Regions from separate parts of the Stenotrophomonas sp. 22LJNL06-5-1 genome, predicted to be linked through region 2. Evidence: riboswitches for the same ligand, from Rfam matches in the RefSeq annotation. Region 2 holds a riboswitch; the other holds the start of a gene.
The links. A riboswitch is a leader RNA that binds a small molecule or an ion and turns the genes downstream of it on or off. The one in region 2 is predicted to bind glycine.
Positions count from the first base shown of each region.

Region 1: it holds a riboswitch for glycine, as region 2 does, so the genes downstream of both, gcvP (aminomethyl-transferring glycine dehydrogenase) here and AC13GF_RS18880 (trimeric intracellular cation channel family protein) in region 2, are expected to answer to the same signal.

Region 1 covers NZ_JBSPUE010000009.1:44,828-51,913, reverse strand. Annotated here, with positions in the region: gene AC13GF_RS18070 (M2 family metallopeptidase) at 1-1,273, shown strand, start outside; gene AC13GF_RS18065 (hypothetical protein) at 1,393-1,785, opposite strand; gene AC13GF_RS18060 (siderophore-interacting protein) at 1,868-2,764, opposite strand; gene AC13GF_RS18055 (multidrug effflux MFS transporter) at 2,906-4,132, opposite strand; glycine riboswitch at 4,432-4,534, shown strand; gene gcvP (aminomethyl-transferring glycine dehydrogenase) at 4,597-7,086, shown strand, end outside.
Region 2 covers NZ_JBSPUE010000010.1:28,361-35,446, reverse strand. Annotated here, with positions in the region: gene AC13GF_RS18890 (multidrug efflux RND transporter permease subunit) at 1-2,442, opposite strand, end outside; gene AC13GF_RS18885 (MdtA/MuxA family multidrug efflux RND transporter periplasmic adaptor subunit) at 2,439-3,605, opposite strand; gene AC13GF_RS18880 (trimeric intracellular cation channel family protein) at 3,890-4,507, opposite strand; glycine riboswitch at 4,592-4,695, opposite strand; glycine riboswitch at 4,709-4,798, opposite strand; gene AC13GF_RS18875 (GIY-YIG nuclease family protein) at 4,839-5,114, shown strand; gene AC13GF_RS18870 (nuclear transport factor 2 family protein) at 5,188-5,619, shown strand; gene AC13GF_RS18865 (NAD(P)/FAD-dependent oxidoreductase) at 5,702-6,982, opposite strand.

The DNA of each region.
Region 1 (7,086 bases), on a different contig from region 2:
GATCGGCCCGGAAACCGACCGTCTGTGGGAACAGGTCAAGCCGATGTACGAGCAGCTGCACTGCTACGCACGCGGCAAGCTGGACAAGACCTACGGCAAGGACAAGGCCGAAGTGGGCAACGGCCTGATCGCCGCGCACCTGCTGGGCAACATGTGGCAGCAGGACTGGTCGAATCTGTGGGACCAGCTGGAACCGTATCCGGGCGCCGGCAGCCTGGACATCACCGCAGCGCTGGAAAAGCAGTACCAGACCAACCTGAGCGCGGCGCTGGCCAAGGCCGGCAAGGACGCCAACGTGGCCGCCCAGTACAAGGCGCAGCGTGAGGCCGAACTGCGTACCGCCAAGCAGATGACCGAACGCGCGCAGGACTTCTACGTGTCGCTGGGCATGCCGTCGCTGCCGCAGTCCTATTGGGAAAAAACCCAGTTCATCAAGCCTGACGACCGCGACGTGGTCTGCCACGCCAGCGCCTGGGACATGAACATGGAAGGCGACGTGCGCACCAAGATGTGCATCAAGCCGAACGAAGAGAACTTCACCACCATCTACCACGAGCTGGGCCACATCTATTACGACCTGGCCTACAACCCGCTGCCGCCGCTGTTCCAGGGCGGTGCCAACGATGGCTTCCATGAAGCGATCGGCGACACCATCGTGCTGGCGATGACGCCCAAGTACCTCAGCTCGATCGGCCTGGTCGATGCACCGACCGAAAGCCGCGAGGCGGTCATCAACAACCAGATGCGCATGGCGCTGTCAGGCGTGTCGTTCCTGCCGTTCGGGCTGATGATCGACCGCTGGCGCTGGGGCGTGTTCGATGGCTCGATCACTGCCGACAACTACAACAAGGCGTGGTGGGACCTGAAGGCCAAGTACCAGGGCGTGGCGCCGGCCAGCACCCGTGGCGAAGAGTTCTTCGATCCGGGCGCGAAGTACCACGTGCCGGGCAACACCCCGTACACCCGCTACTTCCTGGCGCGCATCCTGCAGTTCCAGTTCTACAAGGGCCTGTGCGACGCGTCCGGCTACAAGGGCCCGCTGCATGAGTGCACCTTCTACGGCAACAAGGAAGCCGGCCAGAAGTACTGGGCGATGCTGAGCAAGGGCGCCAGCCAGCCGTGGCAGGCCACGCTGAAGGAGCTGACCGGTACCGACAAGCTCGATGCCGGCCCGATGATCGAGTACTTCACCCCGGTCAACGAGTGGCTGAAGCAGCAGAACGAAGGCCAGATGTGCGGCTGGCAGGCCAACGCGGCCCCGGCAGCAAAATGAAAAAAGGGGCGGGTCCGCGAGGATCCGCCCCTTTCTGGTAGTGCCGGCCGCTGGCCGGCAACTGCACGGTGGAAATCCGTCTGGCAGCCGGCCAGCGGCCGGCTCTACCGCAACAGCGATCAGCTGTTCTTCTTCGCTGCCATCGCTGCAGCCAGCTCGGCCTTGAACTCCTCGAAGGTCTGGCCCTTCTCTTTGGCTTCGGCCTGTGCAGCATCGCGCAGTGCATCGGAGTACACCAGGCGCACCGGCGTGCCCTTGCGCTCGTGCAGCTCACCGGCCTGCATGATCAGCGCCAGCACCTGCGCAGCGCTCTCGCTGTGGCCCGCGATGCGGCCGTCCATGCCCAGCACCCATTCGCCGTCGCGGCGCACGACACCGGCCAGCAGCGTGCGCTGCGTATCGCGCAGTTCGGCATGCGGCTCCACCGGCGAGGCCTGGGCAGCGGCCTTGTTGGCGGCCTTTTCTTCCTGGCGGCGGCGCTGGTCGCGACGGGTCTTGGAGCTGGTGGACATGGTGCGGTACCGCTGCGAAGGGGGCGCAAGGATAGCGCACCCCGCCCGCAGCGCTGCTTCACGCGTGCCCGGTCCAGTTCGCTCAGTCCAGCACCTTGCCCTGCCGCCAGTAGCCCATGAAGGTGATCGCGCGGCGGTCCAGCCCGCAATCGCGCACCAGGTGGCGGCGGATCGCCATCACCGCACCCGCCTCGCCCGCCACCCAGGCATACAGCGGCCCGGCCACGCGGGTATCGGCCTGCTCCCAGAGGATCTGCGTATCAACGTCGATCTCCTCCAGCGCATCGCCGACAGCCACGCCCGAGGCCGCTGCCATCCGCGCCTGCACCGCCTCCAGCAACGGCTGTCCGTAGGCGGCCTGCCCGCGCGGCAGCCAGACCAGCTCGGCGCTGGAGGGCGCCTTCAGGTGCACCGCATCACCGGCCTGCGCCACCTCCAGCAGCGCCAGCGTGCGCGGTGGGTCGACCATGGTCGACAGTTCCTCAAGGATGCCGGCCACCGCCGGCAACGCGGTTTCATCGGCCACTAGCAGCACCTGGCCGACACCGGCAGGTGGCTTCCACTCCCAGCCCTCGCTGCTCCCGGCACAGTCGGCGTCCGGGGCCAGCAGCAACACGCGGTCGCCGGGGCGGGCGTGCATGGCCCAGCGCGAGGCGGGACCGGTTTCGCCGTGGATGACGAAATCGACATCGACCTCGCCCTGCTCGGCGCGCAACTGGCGGATGGTGTAGGTACGCATCGGCGGGCGCTGATCGTCCGGCAGGGCCCGGTAGCGCGGGTACCAGTCTTCACCGCTGGGGACCTGCGGCACGTCCTGGCCGGGCAAGGGGAAGAACACCTTGATCCGTTGGTCCGGGCCTTCGGTCTTCATCCGCGCCACGTCGGCACCGGTGAACACCATGCGGTCCAGGGAAGGGGAAAGAACGCGGCGCTCCTTCAGCGCCACCTCGAACAGGCGGTAGGTCTGCTGCGCAGCCATGGGGGAACCTCATGCAACGACATCGGATTGGCTGGCTGTCGTGCATCCACGCACCGGCTGGCTGGAGTGCCCAGCCTAGTCCGGTCGTTCCCTGTCGCAAGCATTGCGGGCATCGCGGCCCGCCCTACCCCTGCGCGCTGCTCAATGGCCCGTGCAGGCCGCCTGCGCCGCGCGTTCACGCTGGTGTTCCCAGTACCAGAACACGAAGCCGGCGCCGAAGAATGCGGCCTGGCCCAGTGCCAGGTGCAGCGGGCTGGCGCTCAGCAGCGGCGATACCACGCCGGCCACCACGGTGCTGATCATCAGCTGCACGAAGGCCTGCAGCGACGAGGCCAGGCCGCGCTGGTGCGGGTACATGTCCAGCACCGCCAGCGCCAGGATCGGGAAGATCAGTGCCATGCCCATGCCGCCCAGGAAGATCGGCAGCACTGCCCACGGCAGCACGAACTGCGGCGACAGCGCCACGTAGCCGACGTTCAACAGCACCGACAGCGCGCACAGGCCGAAACCAATGGACACCTGGCGGGTGGGCGTGGTGTGCCCGGCCATGCGCCCGGACAGGAACGAGCCGGTGGTCATGCCGCCGATGGTGGGGATGAACAACCAGGCGAAACCACCCTCGCCCAGATGCAGGTGCTGCATCACGAATACCGGCGCCGAGGAGATGTACAGGAAGATGCCACCGAAGCCGATGCTGCCGGCCAGTGCCAGGCGCAGGAAGCGCGGGTTGAAGCCGATCCGCACGTAGTCACGCATCAACGTGCGCGGCGACAACGGCACGCGCGCTTCAACCGGATGGGTCTCGGGCAGGTAGCGTGCAGTGGCCGCCAGCAGGACCAGCCCGAACACCACCAGGAACCAGAAGATCAGCGGCCAGCCGGCACCACTGAGCAGGATCCAGCCACCGATGATCGGCGCGATGGCCGGGGCGATGCCGAACAGCATCGACACCTGGCTCATCAGGCGCTGCGCGTCGTGGCCATGGTAGAGATCGCGGATCACCGCGCGGCCGACGATCATGCCGACACCCGCCGACAGGCCCTGCAGCGCGCGGAACGCCAGCAAGGTGGTCAGGTCGGTGGACAACGCGCAGCCGACCGAGGCGCCGACGAACACCACCAGGCCACCGAGGATCACCCACTTGCGGCCCCAGGCGTCGGACAGCGGGCCGTGCGCCAGGCTCATCAGGCCATAGAACAGCAGGTACACGCTGATGGTCTGCTGCACCGCCACCTCGTCCACCGCCAGGCGCTGGGCCAGCTGCGGGAACGCCGGGAAGATGGTGTCGATCGAGAACGGACCGAACATGGCCAGGCCGGCGAGCAGCAGGGCCATGCGGCGGGTGGAGGGAGCAACAGCGGCGGTCATGGGGAAGGCGTCCGGCAGGGCCATGCGCGGCACGCACGGCGGGCGCCGGTCCCCTTCTGCAGGGACAGCGCCAGATGAATTCGGGTATCCGCCCATCATAGGTGGGGATTGCGCCCGATGCCATGCAGAGGTGCACAAAACGCACGGCTGGGCCATCGGCCATTCAGGCGCGGTGGCCATACCTGGAGGCGGCCGGCGGGCCCGCAACGGGCTATAATCAGCGGGCAACACGGTGGGAGAAGCGGAACACCGCTGCCGAAGGCGCAACGCCCGTAATCGCTCAGGCCCGATACCACCCGTAACAGAACTCTGGAGAGACCGGTTCGATCCGGCGCCGAAGGGGCACGAAGCTGCGGTCCGCCGCGCTTTTAAACTCTCAGGCAAAAGGACAGAGGGGCGCCCCGCAGACCGCCGACCGGCGGCTTGTGCCCGTGCGTGTGCCCTTTCCTGACGGATCCTTCGCCATGTCCCAGAACACCCCTTCCCTGCGTGAGCTCGAGCACCACAATGCGTTCGTCGAGCGCCACATCGGCCCCAACGACGCCGAGATCGCGCAGATGCTCGATGTCGTCGGCCACGCGTCGCTGGATGGAATGACCGATGCCATCGTACCGGCCAAGATCAAATCGCCGGCGCCGCTGGCGCTGCCGGAATCGATGACCGAAGTACAGGCACTGGCGAAGATCCGTGCGATCGCCGACAAGAACACCGTGCTGCGCAGCTTCATCGGCCAGGGCTACTACGGCACCCACACGCCGAACGTGATCCTGCGCAACATCCTGGAAAACCCGGCCTGGTACACCGCCTACACCCCGTACCAGGCGGAAATCTCGCAGGGCCGCATGGAAGCGCTGATCAACTTCCAGACCCTGTGCGCCGACCTGACCGGCATGGAGATCGCCAACGCCTCGCTGCTGGACGAAGCCACTGCCGCCGCCGAAGCGATGACCCTGGCCAAGCGTTCGGCCAAGTCGAAGTCGGACACCTTCTTCGTGCACGACGCCGTGCACCCGCAGACGCTGGAACTGCTGCGCACCCGCGCCGAGCCCATGGGCATCGTGCTGCGCGTGGGCACCCCGGCCGAAGCACTGGAAGCGGAGGCCTTCGGCCTGCTGCTGCAGTACCCGGACACCTTCGGCCAGGTCGGCGACTACAAGGCGCTGGTCGATGCCGTGCACGCGCGCGGCGGCCTGGTGGCCGTGGCCACCGACCTGCTGGCGCTGACCCTGCTGGCCGCTCCCGGCGAATGGGGCGCGGACATCGTGGTCGGCAACAGCCAGCGTTTCGGCGTGCCGTTCGGTTTCGGCGGCCCGCACGCTGCGTTCATGGCCTGCCGTGATGCCTACAAGCGCTCGATGCCGGGCCGCCTGATCGGCGTCTCCATCGATGCCGAAGGCAAGCCGGCCTACCGCCTGACCCTGCAGACCCGCGAGCAGCACATCCGCCGCGAGAAGGCCACCTCCAACATCTGCACCGCGCAGGTGCTGCTGGCGGTGATGGCCTCGATGTACGCCGTCTACCACGGTCCGGAAGGCCTGGCCCGCATCGCCCGCCGCACCCACCGCCTGGCTTCGATCCTGGCCGCGTCGCTGCGCAGCGCCGGCGTGCAGGTCGGTGGCGACTTCTTCGACACCCTGCACGTCACCGGCGTGCATGCCGATGAAATCCATGCCAAGGCACGCGCCGCTGGTTACAACCTGCGCGCGATCGACAGCGACTCGGTCGGCATCAGCCTGGACGAGACCACCACCCGCGCCGACATCGTCGCCGTGGCTGCGGTGTTCGGCGCTTCGCTGGACGTCGACGCGCTGGATGCCAGCACTGCCGACGCGCTGCCGGCCGGCCTGCTGCGCCAGTCCGCGTTCCTGACCCATCCGGTGTTCAACACCCACCACAGCGAGCACGAACTGCTGCGCTACCTGCGTTCGCTGGCCGACAAGGACCTGGCGATGGACCGCACGATGATCCCGCTGGGCTCGTGCACCATGAAGCTCAACGCCACCGCCGAGATGATCCCGGTGACCTGGCCGGAGTTCTCGCAGATCCACCCGCTGGTGCCGGCCGACCAGGCGCTGGGCTACAAGGAACTGATCGACACGCTGGAAGCGATGCTGGTGGAATGCACCGGCTACGACGCGGTCAGCCTGCAGCCGAACTCCGGTGCGCAGGGCGAGTACGCCGGCCTGCTGGCGATCCGCGCCTACCACCGCTCGCGCGGTGAGGAACATCGCGATATCTGCCTGATTCCGGACTCGGCGCACGGCACCAACCCGGCCTCGGCACAGATGTGCGGCATGAAGGTGGTGGTGACCAAGACCGATGCCAACGGCAACGTCGACGTCGAGGACATCCGCCTCAACGCCGAGAAGTACAGCGACCGCCTGGCCGCGATCATGATGACCTACCCGTCCACGCACGGCGTGTTCGAGGAAGAGGTGGTGGAGATCTGCGAGATCATCCACAAGCACGGCGGCCAGGTGTACACCGATGGTGCCAACATGAACGCCCTGGTCGGCGTGGCCAAGCCGGGCAAGTGGGGTTCGGACGTTTCGCACCTGAACCTGCACAAGACCTTCTGCATCCCGCACGGCGGTGGCGGCCCGGGCGTTGGCCCGTGCGCGGTCAAGGAGCACCTGGCGCCGTTCCTGCCGGGCAAGCTGGGTGACAACGGCCCGGTCGGCATGGTCAGCGCGGCCAGCTTCGGCAGCGCCTCGATCCTGCCGATCAGCTGGATGTACATCGCGATGATGGGCCACGATGGCCTGCGCAAGGCTACCCAGGTCGCGCAGCTCAACGCCAACTACATCGCCAAGCGCCTGGCCCCGCACTTCAAGACCCTGTACACCGGCCGCAACGGCCTGGTGGCGCATGAGTGCATCCTGGACGTGCGCCCGCTGGAGAAGACCAGCGGCATCGGCGCCGAGGACGTGGCCAAGCGCCTGATCGACTTCGGC
Region 2 (7,086 bases):
TTCGCCCAGCGATGCGCCCGGGGCCAGATTGAATGACAGCGTGGCCGCCGGGAACTGGCCGACATGGTTGCGCAGCAGGGCGGTCGGGCCCAGATCCACGCGCGCCACCGCACCCAGCGGCACGGTCTGTCCGCTGCTGCTGCGCACACGCAGGCCCGTGATCGCCTCCGGCCCGGGCTGCCGTGAAGGATCGGCCTCCAGGACCACCCGGTACTGGCTGGCCTGGGTGAAGATGGTGGAGATCTGCCGTTGCCCGTAAGCGTCGTACAGCGCATCGGCCACCGCTTCCACGCTCACGCCCAGGCGCGCTGCGGCGTCGCGGTCGATGTTCACCCGTGCCTGCCGCCCCTGCATCTGCAGATCGCTGGCGACATCGCGCAGTGCCGGTTGCTGGCGCAGCACCTGCAGCAGCTTCGGGGTCCAGCGCTCCAGTGTTTCAAGATCCGGCGTGGTCAGCGTGAACTGGTACTGGGTGCGGCTGATGCGGTCTTCGATGCCCAGCTCCTGCACCGGCTGCAGGTACAGGGTGATGCCGGGGATCTTCGACACGCGCTGTTGCAGGCGCGCCATCACCTCGGTTGCGCCATCGCGGTCGCCATGCGGTTTCAACTCGATCAGCAGGCGGCCGGTATTGAGCGTGGCATTGTTGCCGTCCACGCCGATGTACGAGGACACGCTGGCCACCGCCGGGTCCGCTTCGATGGCGGCGGCCAGCGCCTGCTGGCGCTCGCGCATGGCCTGGAACGAGATGGCCTGCGGGGCTTCGCTGATGCCCTGCACCAGGCCGGCATCCTGCACCGGGAAGAAGCCCTTGGGCACGGCGAAGTACAGCGCCACGGTGAGTGCCAGCGTGGCAACGGTGGCCAGCAGCATCAGCGGCTGGCGCTGCAGCACCCAGCGCAGTTGTCGGTCGTAGAGGGCGATGACGCGGTCGAACACATCGGGCGCATGCGAGGTCTTCGCGTGCGGCTTCAGGAACCGCGCGCACAGCATCGGCGTCAGTGTCAGCGAGACCAGCAGCGAAATGCCGATGGCTACCGCCAGTGTCACCGCGAACTCATGGAACAGCGCGCCCACCAGGTCGGCCATGAACAGCAGTGGGATCAGCACCGCGATCAGCGAAACAGTCAGCGACACCAGGGTGAAGCCGATCTCGGCTGCGCCTTTCAGCGCTGCGTCGCGTGGGCTTTCGCCTTCCTCCAGATGGCGGGCGATGTTTTCCAGCATCACGATGGCATCGTCCACCACGAAGCCGGTGGCGATGGTCAGCGCCATCAGCGTGAGGTTGTTGAGCGAATAGCCGGCCAGCAGCATCACCGCGAAGGTGCCGATGAGCGACAGCGGTACCGCGACGCTGGGAATGAGCGTGGCCGGCAGATTGCGCAGGAACACCCAGGTGACCAGCACCACCAGGCCGATGGCCAGCACCAGTTCCTTCTGCACGCCGCGCACCGACGCGCGGATCGATTCGGTGCGGTCGCTCAACACGTTCATCTGCACACCAGCCGGCAGCGTGGCCTGCAGCTGCGGCAGCAGCGTACGCACCTGTTCGACCACGGCGATCACGTTTGCACCGGGCTGGCGCTGGATGTTCACCAGCACTGCCGGGGTGGTGCCGCTCCACGCCGCCAGCTGGCGGTTCTCGGCGCCATCGGTGATGGTGGCCACGTCGCCCAGCCGCAGCGGCGCGCCGTCGCGCCAGGCCAGCACCAGGGCACGGTACTCATCCACGCTGCGCATCTGGTCATTGGCATCGAGCATCACCGCGCGGATCGGGCCGTCGAAGCTGCCCTTGGGCAGGTTGACGTTGGCGGCGGCGATGGCGGTGCGGATGTGGTCCATGCCCAGGCCGTTGGCGGCCAGTGCCGCCGGATTGACCTGGATGCGCACCGCCGGGCGTTGGCCCCCGGCCAGGCTGACCAGGCCGACGCCGGGCAACTGTGCCAGGCGCTGGGCAATGCGCGTATCCACCAGATCGTGCACCTGCGGCAGCGACAGGCCTTGTGAGGTCACCGCCAGGGTCAGGATCGGCGTATCGGCCGGATTGACCTTGCGGTAGACCGGTGGCACCGGCAGGTCGCCGGGCAGGAAGCTGCCCGCCGCATTGATTGCGGCCTGCACGTCCTGTTCGGCCACGCCCAGCGACACCTCCAGGCCGAACTGCAGGGTGATCACCGACGCACCGCCGGAACTGGTCGACGACAGCTGCTTCAGCCCGGGGATCTGCCCGAGCTGGCGCTCCAGCGGCGCGGTGATGGTGCGCGTGGTCAGCTCCGGGCTGGCGCCCGGGTACAACGTGGTGATCTGGATGATCGGGTAATCGACCTGCGGCAGCGCTGCCACCGGCAGCAGGCGGTAGGCCAGCACGCCCGACAGCAGCAGCGCCACCATCAGCAGCGTGGTAGCGACCGGACGCAGGATGAAGGCGCGCGAGAGGTTCATGCGCCGGCCTTGGTCACGGCCTCCTCGGTGATGATCTCCACCGCGGTGCCGTCTTCCAGTCCGTCGATGCCTTCGATCACCACCTGGTCGCCCGCAGCCAGTCCCGAGCGCACGGCCACGCGTCCGTCATCGGCAGGCCCAAGCACCACATTGCGCCGCTGCGCCTTGTTGTCCTTGCCGACGACATGCACGTAGTTGCCCTGGCTGCCGAACTGCACGGCGGCATCGGGAATCAGCAGCGCGGGCTGCTCGCCCAGCTGCAGGCGTACGTTGACGAACTGGTTGGGGAACAGGGCCAGGTCGTCGTTCTCGAAGTGCGCGCGCAGCTTCAGCGTGCCGGTGGTGGTATCGATGCGGTTGTCGACGCTGGACAGCGAGCCGCGGGCCAGCTGCCGGCGTTCTTCGCGGTCCCAGGTTTCCACTGCCAATGCCGGTTGCGCCTGCACGGCATCAAGCAGCGCGGGCAGCTCGGGTTCGGGCACGGTGAACAGCACGCTGATCGGCGCGGTCTGCGCCAGCGTCACCAGGCCTTCGGCATCGCTGGCGCGCACCAGGTTGCCCACGTCCAGCCGACGCAGCCCGACGCGGCCACTGACCGGTGCGGTGATGCGGGTGTACAGCAGCTGCAGGCGCGCTTCGTCAACAGACGCCTGATCGCTGAGGCGGCGACCCTGCAGCTGGCGCACCTTGCTCTGCTGGTCGCTCAGTTCCTGCCCGGACACGTAGTTCTGCTTCTGCAGTTCGCGGTAGCGCTGCAGCTGGCGTTCGGCGTTCTCCAGCTCGGCCAGGTTCTGCTGCTGGATCCCCTGAGCCTGTGCCAGCTTCACCTCATACGGGCGTGGGTCGATCTGCGCCAGCAGGTCGCCGGCTTTCACCTGTTGGCCTTCCTGGAAGTGCAGGCGCAGCAGCTCGCCATCCACGCGGCTGCGTACCACCACGCTGTGCAGGGGGGTGACCGTACCGACCGCCTTCAGGCGCAGCACCAGCGGCTCGGCGCTGGCGCGCGCCACGCGTACCGGCACCGTCTTGCCCGGCGCATCGTCGCTGCTGCCGGCGTCGTCCCGGGGCCACAGCCACCACGCCAGAAGGGCGACGAGGGCGATGCCCAGCACCACCCACAACGGGCGGGCACGGCGGGAACGGGAATTTTCGGCGACAGACATGGGGCATCCTGCGCCCTGCGCGCGCAGGGACATGCGGGCCCGTCGGCGCGTTCACGGCACCACGGGCAGCGGGGAGGGAGTGTCTGGCGGGGCCGCGGGCGCGGCGTGGCTGGATGCCGTCGCGGCAGCAACGGGGTGACAATGGTAGCCAATCAGCCCGGCCAATGCCGCGTGACCATGGTCATGCAACGCATTCGGTAGTGCCGGCCGCTGGCTGGCAACCTGCTGGAATCTGCGGGCATGTGCCGTGTTGCCGGACAGCGGCCGGCACTACCGTCAAACAATCAATGCACTTCGTCGTGATAGACGAACTTCGGCATTTCCCAGCGGTAGTGGATCGCCAGCAGGCGCAGCGCGAAGCCGCCGCCGAGGCAGCACAGGATCGCGGTGGCGTCGGCCACGCCCCAGTGCAGCAGCAACAGATAGGCCGCGCCGGTCAGCAGCGCGATGATCGCGTACAGCTCCTTCTGGAAGATCAGCGGCACCTCGTTGCAGAGGATGTCGCGCAGCACGCCGCCGAACGCGCCGGTCAGCATGCCGGCGATCAGCACGATCGGCATCGCATGGCCGGCTTCGCGCGCGATCGAGCAGCCGATCAGGGTGAAGGCGATCAGGCCCAGGCCATCGAGCACCAGGAAGGTGCGGCGGAAGTGGTGCATCCAACGCGCCACCCAGGTGGCGATCAGCGCCGCACACACGGTGAAGCCCAGGTATTCGGGATGCTTCACCCAGCCCAGCGGATAGTGGCCGAGCAGGATGTCGCGCAGTGAACCGCCGCCGAGTGCGGTGACGCAGGCGATCATGACCACCCCGAACAGGTCCATGCGGCGGCGGCCGGCGGACAGCGCGCCGGTCATGGCTTCAGCGGAAATGGCAATCAGGTAGATGATGGACAGCAGCATGGGGCAGGCTCCGGGCGCGGTGGGGCCGGCCATGCGCGACTACCGCCACTGCCTGCGCAATGACGGGATGACGATGACCGGTGCCGCTCCCGCTGTCCTTTTGCCTGAGAGTTCAGCGGCGTAGGCCGCGTGCCCCTTCGGCGGATCGTCCCGGGCGTGCCCGGTGACCTCTCTCCAGCTCGGCGAGTCGAATGCATGGTTGGTGGGATTCCAGCCCACCGGCCTGAGCGATCATGGGAGCCTGCGCCTTCGGCGGGCGCCAGCGCGGCGCCTCTCTCCTGCATTCGGGCGCCAGTATATCCGCTGCAGTGCAGCACGGCATAATCCGGGCATGGCCCCGTCCCTCCGCCCCTGGTTCCTGTACCTGCTCGAATGCCGCGATGGCAGCTATTACGCCGGCATCAGCACCGATGTGGAGGCGCGTTTCGCTGCCCACCAGGCCGGCAAGGGCGCGCGCTACACCCGGGCGCGGCCACCGCTGCGCGTGCTGGCCGTGCGCGAATTCCCGGACCGGGCCGCCGCGTCACGGGCCGAGTGGCAACTCAAGCAGCAGCCGCGCGAACGCAAGCTGGCCTGGCTGCAGGCACCTGCCGAGACGCTTCTGTAGATCCACGCCATGCGTGGATGGGCGCTTCCAGCCATGCCATGATCGCCCCGCGCCCTCAGCGCTGGAGACCCGGATGTCCACGATCGCCCTGCTGTTCGCTCTCTCCGCAGCAACGAGCCCTGCCGCCGATCCGGCCACCCTCGCGGCCATTGAAGCTACCTGCCACGACTACGTCGACGGCCAGCTGGAGGCCGACCCACAGCGCGTCGCCCGCTCCCTGCACCCGGACCTGGCCAAGCGCGCGGTGCTCGGCGATACGCCCGACGAGCGGCTGGGCCTGCGCCGCATGTCGAAGGAAGAACTGGTCGCGCTGACGAAGCAGGGCGCGCTGAAAACCCCGAAGGATCAATGGGACCGCCGCTGCACGGTGCTGGACGTGACCGGCAACGCCGCCTCGGTGCGATTGGAAACGCCGTGGTTCGTCGACTACTTCCACATGGGCCGCTTCGACCAGCGCTGGGTCATCGTCAACGCGTTGTGGTACCCGAAGCCGAAGGCGCCGTAGAGCCGAGCCCATGCTCGGCTTCTGCAGTCCGCGCAAAGTGCAGCCGAGCATGGCTCGGCTCTACAGGAACATGCGTGCGGCCCTAGCGCCTCGGCCGCCGGTCTTCCTGATCATCACCGAAGATGATGCGCGCGCTGCGTTGGTAGCTCCAGTACGCCACGGCCCAGTTCAGCAGCACCACGATGCGGTTGCGGAAACCGATCAGGAAGAACACGTGCGCGGCCAGCCAGAACCACCAGGCCAGCACGCCGGACAGCTGCAGCCGGCCCAGGTGCACGATCGCAGCCATGCGGCCGATGGTGGCCAGGTTGCCGAAGTCGGCGTACTTGAACGGACCGGGCTCGGGCTTGCCGTGCAGGCGTGCACGGATCACCTCGGCCACGTACTTGCCCATCTGTTTGGCGGCGGGTGCCACGCCGGGCACCGGCTTGCCGTTGGCCTGGTTCAGCGCGGCCAGATCGCCGGCCACGAACAGTTCCGGGTGGCCAGGCAGGGTCAGGTCCGGTTGCACCTGCACGCGTCCGGCGCGGTCCAGCGGCACGTCCAGCGTGCGCGCCAGCGGTGAAGCGGCCACGCCGGCGGCCCAGACCACGGTGCGTGCCGGTACGAACTGATCGCCGAGCTTGAAGCCCTGGCTGTCGATGTCGCTCACCGGGGTGCCGGTCAGTACCTCCACGCCCAGTTTTTCCAGCTGCCGGCGCGCCTTCAGCGAAAGCACTTCCGGGAACGAGGACAGTACGCGCGGACCAGCCTCGACCAGCCGTACCTTGGCGCTGGCTGGATCAATGTGGCGGAACTCATTGCGCAGGGTGTGGCGCGCGATCTCGGCCAGCGTGCCGGCCAGTTCGACGCCGGTAGGTCCACCGCCAACCACGGCGAAGCTCAGCCACGCGGCCTTCTTCGCCGGGTCCGGTTCCGCCTCGGCGCGCTCGAACGCCAGCAGCAGCTTGCGGCGCAGCGCGATCGCATCGTCCAGTGTCTTCAGGCCGGGCGCATCATCGGCCCACTGGTCGTTGCCGAAGTAGGCGTGGGTGGCGCCGGTGGCCAGCAGCAGGCTGTCGTAGTCCAGTGTGCTGCCATCGGCCATGCGGATCTGCCGGGCCTGCTTGTCGATGGTCACCACTTCGCCGAGGCGGACTTCCACATTGCGCTGGTGGCCGAGGATGTGGCGCAGCGGTGCGGCGATATCCGGGGCGGACAGGCCGGCGGTGGCCACTTGGTACAGCAGCGGCTGGAACAGGTGATGATTGCGGCGGTCGACCAGGGTGATGCGTATGCGCTCGCGGGCCAGGGCACGGGTGGCCCAGAGACCGGCAAAACCGCCGCCGACAACAACCAGGTGGGGAACGCGCTCGCGACTCATCGACTCACTCCAGTGGGGGCATTGGGGGAAGCGCCTGGCATCTTCGCACGATGGCCCCCTGTCACGTCAGCGCCCGCGTGGATCGGCGATACTCGGGTTCAGGC